2 regions of the Yersinia sp. KBS0713 genome follow, and region 1 is predicted to be linked to the other one. Evidence: predicted binding sites of a transcription regulator. Region 1 holds the regulator's gene; the other holds the start of a gene.

Region 1 (3,174 bases):
CGTGGGACTAAAAAGTCAGCGCCATCACCGGTTAATAGCTGCAAGATATACACCGCCGTGATGGTTCGACCAATAACCGCTAGCCCGTAGTTGTTACGTTGCACCAGATAGGCCACCAGTGTGATCAGCAACATAATGCCCAGTGTCACCCCCTCCGGCATCTGTAAATGCAGCAAACCTGCCGCCAACACCAGCCCGATCAGTGTCCCGAGGGCGCGGTGATAGATGCGCACCTTAGTCGCGTTATAGCCGTTTTGTACCACCAACATCACGGTGAGTAAGATCCAATAAGGTTTTGGCAGGTGCATCAAGGCACCAATATAGCTGCCTGCGGCCAGTGTCACCCCCAGTCGTGCGGCAGCGCGCAGCGCACCAGACTTAAATGAGAGGTAACTGATAAGGGCGGGCCAAAATGGCTGCTGTTGCTGGCTGGAGATCAACTCGCGCTCATACAGCGGGCGTCGGTCACTCAGGATCTGGATAACGTGGCTGGTATGGTAGTAGCAAAATTGCGCCACTGGATTATTGGGGTGCTGCTGGGCTATCTCTTCCAGTTCAACCAGCGCATCGCCGGCGGTGAAATTTCGCTTGGCACGGTGGTGATAGAGAATATCATCGGCAATAACGCGCATTTGAGCTGAGATAATCTGCGTATTGCGGCGAAGTACCTCCTCTATCCGACTATGCTCCAGGAGGTCTCGCACTCTATCTGACTGATTCAGCGCCGCAGTAATGTGCTCTTGCAGGTCTAGCGCCATCTGAAATAGCCCCAATAGCCGTTTGCGCTCCGCCTTGGTGGCATTGTTGATTAAGTTAAATTGCTGATAAAGCTGGTTAATTTTGTCCATTATCCCCTGTTGCCGATCAAGCAACGGGGGGAGCGCCTTTTCCGGCTCTACATGCTGGGAGAGTAGGTTGTATTTAGCGTCGCAATAATCTGCCAGTAAATGATAAAGCTGGCTTAGTGGCTCACGGATCGGCTGGTCTCTGCATAACCGGAACCACAGCCAGTTAAAGAGGCCGTACCAGAGTGTTCCGACAGCGCACAACAGGGGTGCTTGCCAGATAGGTGCGCGACCAACCATGCTTAGGCTGAATATTGCGGCGATTAACGCGGCGGGCAACAAGTGGCCATGGAGGGGGCTGATTGCGCCGTTGACACCGAGCACCAGTGCTAGCCCGAGCATGATCCACGGCAAGGGAATGTGCCACAGCAACAGCTGCTGGGTCAGGAAGCTGCTCAGTGTAAAGAGCGCGCCACCAATAATCAGCCGCCGGAAGAAGTGTTGGTGCGGTGTATCCAGCGAGGCAATATTGCAACACGCGGGTATCAGGGAGAACATCAGTCCGAGTCGCAGCTCGCCGATAGCAAAGCCTAGGGCTGCTGGCAGGCAGAGAACTAATGTTTGGCGTAATGCATAGTTTACTTCAGGATGATAAATAACCCGTTGCCACTTCATTTAGGCCCCAGAAATTTATTAATCACAAAAGATTGAGAAAACCGATGCCGAGGGTATCGGCACCGGTTTATAGGGAATTAACGGGTGCCGTAAACGACAATCGTTTTACCGTGTGCGGAGATCAAGTTCTGATCTTCCAGCATTTTTAGTATCCGCCCCACAGTTTCGCGGGAACAGCCAACTATCTGACCAATTTCCTGGCGGGTAATCTTAATCTGCATCCCATCTGGGTGGGTCATGGCATCAGGTTGTTTTGCCAGGTTAAGCAGCGTTTGTGCAATGCGCCCAGTAACATCAAGGAAAGCGAGGTTACCCACTTTCTCGGATGTAATCTGAAGGCGGTTCGCCATTTGTGAAGAGAGGCGCATCAAGATATCTGGATTTACCTGAATCAACTGACGGAATTTTTTGTAAGAAATTTCAGCCACTTCACAGGCGGTTTTTGCTCTAACCCAGGCACTACGCTCTTGGCCTTCTTCAAATAATCCAAGCTCGCCGATGAAATCCCCTTGGTTTAAATAGGAGAGAATCATCTCTTTACCCTCTTCATCTTTAATCAGCACCGCAACGGAGCCTTTCACGATGTAGTAAAGCGTTTCGGCCTTTTCACCTTGGTGAATTAGCGTACTCTTCGATGGGTATTTGTGGATATGGCAATGAGACAGGAACCATTCGAGAGTCGGGTCTGTTTGTGGCTTGCCGAGAACCATTCGCTGTTATCCTCTGTTGTTATCGCTGCCTAACTTAACAGGGCTCAGAGTTCCCTGTACGGCGTGCTTTTAAAATACACTTTCTTTTAGCATATTAATTTGCTCAATTGCCGAAAGGTATAGCCAAGATACGTACTGGATAGAAACCCTTCACTGAGTATTGGGAGCTACCCTATTTAATTCTAGAAACAACACTTTCGGTTCTGTTTGTAGCACAGGATGAGGTCAGTGTCTTGTGTTGTATCGCTTCAGCATGATGAACATCGGGTTACATTGCCAGTTTCTAAATGAAAGGGTAGTCTGGATCAGAAAATTTAACTGGGAGCGAGTGTTATGCAGGCACGTGTAAAGTGGGTTGAGGGGCTGACATTTTTGGGTGAATCGGCGTCAGGACATCAAGTTTTGATGGATGGAAATGCCGGTGATAAAGCACCTAGCCCGATGGAGATGTTGTTGATGTCAGCAGGTGGCTGCAGCGCGATTGATGTGGTCTCTATTTTGCAAAAAGGGCGTAACGATGTGCGCGATTGTGAGGTCACGTTAACCTCTCAGCGTCGCGAAGAAGCACCGCGTCTGTTTACGCAAATCAATTTGCACTTTATCGTCAGCGGTAAGGGGCTTACTGACAAAATTGTTGAGCGTGCGGTTGAGCTGTCAGCAGAGAAATACTGCTCCGTCTCCCTGATGTTGGGTAAAGCGGCGACCATTACCCACAGTTTTGAAATTCGTGAAATTGCCTAGTTAATCAGCACCCTAGTGATGTTCAACGTTCCTGGTGTTGCAGCCAGCATCATCGCAACGCCAGAAACGAAGGAGATTAGCCGATCGTCTTGCCCTCCAGTAGTTGCTGCACTAACGGGGCCATAATCAGCTCCATTGCCAGCCCCATCTTTCCACCCGGCACCACCAATGTATTGATATTAGAGATAAATGACCCTTGCAACATTGCCAGCAAGTAGGGGAAGTCGATCTGGTCCAAACCTCGAAAATGAATGACAACAAAA
Region 2 (3,174 bases), 950 kb from region 1:
AGACGTTGGCGAGCGGACTTGGTTCCTTGAAGAAAGCCCCATGGGTAATCCCCTAGGTTGCAATTGAGATCCTTCTCACCGCAATACTCTTCTTACTGGAAGTTGCCGCAATATTCGCAGCTCTCACTCAGAAAAGTTAATCATGCTATTTGAACACGTTATCAACACCTGAGGTGTGTTCAATTTCACACTAATCAATAGTAATTTGTAACGCGCCAATATTATATGTGATTGGAATCACAAAATAACCTGATTTATGGCTTACCAACACTATTATGCCCACTAGCATCAAGAATAGCTTATGGGCAGAAATAGGGTTAGCTAGCCTAATTACAGGGCCAGGAAGAAGCCGGCGATGGTAGCACTCATCAAATTCGACAGTGTCCCTGCGGCAACCGCTTTCAGACCAAATCGCGCGATATCATGGCGGCGATTCGGGGCCATGCTGCCCAACCCACCGAGTAAGATGGCGACCGATGACAAGTTAGCAAAACCACAGAGCGCGAAGGAGATAATCGCTTTCGTGTGATCAGAAAGCACCTGCAAGCCTGCCGCTTTAACTAACTCTTCCGCCTGTAGATATTGACCGAAATTCATAAATGCCACGAATTCGTTGACGATGATTTTCTGGCCAATAAAGGAGCCAGCAACCATTGCTTCACTCCACGGCACACCAATCAGGTAAGCGATTGGGGAGAATACCCAGCCCAGAATCAGCTCCAGCGAGAGTTGCGGGTAGTCGAACCAGCCACCAATTCCGCCCAAAATACCATTTAGCAATGCAATCAATGCAATGAAAGCCAGCAACATTGCGCCGACATTCAGCGCCAGTTGTAGACCAGAGGCAGCACCGGAAGCCGCAGCGTCAATCACGTTAGCTGGTCGGTCATCTTCAGCAATCAGGGTGGTGGCATCGACGGTATCGCGGGTTTTTTCAGTTTCTGGCACCATCAATTTAGCAAAGAGCAGCCCGCCCGGAGCCGCCATAAAGGAGGCGGCGATCAGATATTCCAACGGCACCCCCATCTGCGCGTAACCGGCCAAAACTGAACCGGCGACCGAGGCTAAACCACCACACATCACAGCAAACAGTTCTGATTGAGTCATGGTGGCAATATATGGCCGCACGACCAGCGGGGCTTCCGTTTGCCCAACAAAAATGTTGGCGGTCGCGGAGAGGGATTCGGTACGTGAGGTGCCGAGCAGCTTTTGTAAGCCGCCGCCTAACACCTTAATCACAATTTGCATAATGCCGAGATAATACAAAACCGCGATCAATGATGAGAAGAAGACAATAACCGGCAATACTCGCAGGGCGAAGATAAAACCGCCACCGCCAAAGACTTCAAACATTTTGTCGGAAACCAAACCGCCAAACATAAATGAAATACCGCTATTACCGTAAGCGATAACGTTCGCCACACCTTCAGACATCCCGCCCAGGATACGACGTCCAATCGGCACATATAACACTAGTGCCCCGACGCCCACCTGAATAATAAATGCCCCCACCACAGTGCGGATATTAATCGCCCTAAAATTACTGGAAAGAAGCACGGCTATTAATATCAGAACTGCCATCCCGACCAAGCTCATAAGCATGTAAGATCATCCTGTTAATGATTTGTATGAAAATAATATGGGCGGGATTATACCGACAAGCGCGCGCTATCAAACAATCTCTGTCACAAATAAACACAACTCAGAGCAACTGTTTGATATTTATTGTGATGATGGTCACAGAAAAATCACAATAGAAGAAATGGCACGCTAATTATTAGTTAGCTTTTCATGTGCAATCGAGGGACGGGGTTATCGCGAAAGCTTATCAGCAGAGGGTAAGCGAAATAAGCGCTGACTATTCGCCAGCAGATGGGTGGCTATCTCTTGCGGCGCTTCTGAGCGCAATTCACACAAGGCCGCGAACACATGGGCAGCACGCTCGGGTCGATTGGGTTGACCTTGGAAACCGGCCAATGGCATGTCCGGCGCATCAGTTTCCAGTAACAGAGCCGAGAGCGGTAATGCCGCCATAACCTTGCGGGTTTTCTGCGCCCGCTCATAGGTGATGGTTCCCCCAACGCCAATGTAATAACCCAAACGAATGAATGCCTGCGCTTGCGCTAAGCTGCCAGCAAAACCATGCACCACACCAGTGCGCGGCAATGCAGCTTTGCGCAATGCGGCAGCCAGTTGATCATGGGAGCGGCGGGAGTGCAAAATAACCGGGAGATCGTGCTGTTTAGCCAGCTTAAGCTGAGCCTGTAATAGCGCTAATTGTCGTAGAAACTGCGGCTCATCCATATAGAGATCCAGACCAATCTCCCCCACCGCCACCAGTTTTTCCGGTTTATTCGCCAAATAAGAGGCCAGCGCCGCTAAATCTGCCTCCTGATGCTCAGCAATATAGAGCGGGTGCATACCCAGTGCGGCAAACAGCGGCGGATAGCGCTCAGCCAAAGCTAAAATGCGGGGGAAGTAAGCCACACTCACAGCAGGGATAATCAGTTGCCTGACATTCGCCTGCGCAGCGCTCGCTAAGCTGGCAACCTCCTCACCGCTGAATGGTGGAAAGTCAAAGTGACAGTGGGTGTCAACAAAATAGGGGGGATCAATAAATGAGGGCGTCGGCCCCGCTATCAGTGTCATTAGGCCGTATCACCTTTGTTTTTTGCCGCGCTCGGAGGCGAAATAATCTCGCCCGCCAACAGCTTACTTTTGCTTTTATTGTGCGTGGTGGTCGGCACAATTAGCCCGCTGTCTGCCACGGTCATCTGAGGTGGAATATGTTGATTTGCCACGGCAACTGAATCGACGGGAGTGATGATATCTGGCGTTTGAATGATATCAAATGAAGAATCATCGCTATCAATCAACTCAGCCATATCATCTAGCTGGTTAATATCTTGTGGCTGGATCATACGGCGGGAGAGAGGGATCGCAGTTTTCTCGCCCCCCATTTCAGCTTGATACTGCCGGTCACGGGGCAAGAGCCAGTGCCCAACAGTGGCCAGGAAATAGCGGCCACAGCGGCGGCCCAAATGGTAATCTTGATTCAGTGCCGCCACACGGCTCCCCAGTGCATTACTGGCGAGGGGTTTGGGCGGGAAAATCTCGAAAATCCGCAGGTCACCCGGCGGCTTTTCAATGAATTGCTGAATGCGATGATAGCTC

The links. Region 1 encodes CRP, which controls carbon source genes, mostly activating them, when cyclic AMP is high. Its sites were predicted from a motif close to ATGTGANNNNNNTCACAT; they were not measured.
Positions count from the first base shown of each region.
Region 2: a site for CRP is predicted at 1,726-1,743, ahead of FFE93_RS18130 (NupC/NupG family nucleoside CNT transporter). Genes of this name have one in related genera too.

Region 1 is NZ_CP042173.1:227,592-230,765, forward strand. It holds gene FFE93_RS00920 (YccS/YhfK family putative transporter) at 1-1,460, opposite strand, end outside; gene crp (cAMP-activated global transcriptional regulator CRP) at 1,538-2,170, opposite strand; gene FFE93_RS00930 (OsmC family protein) at 2,504-2,911, shown strand; gene FFE93_RS00935 (phosphoribulokinase) at 2,988-3,174, opposite strand, start outside.
Region 2 is NZ_CP042173.1:3,817,210-3,820,383, forward strand. It holds gene FFE93_RS18130 (NupC/NupG family nucleoside CNT transporter) at 331-1,602, opposite strand; gene FFE93_RS18135 (TatD family hydrolase) at 1,813-2,649, opposite strand; gene FFE93_RS18140 (patatin family protein) at 2,649-3,174, opposite strand, start outside.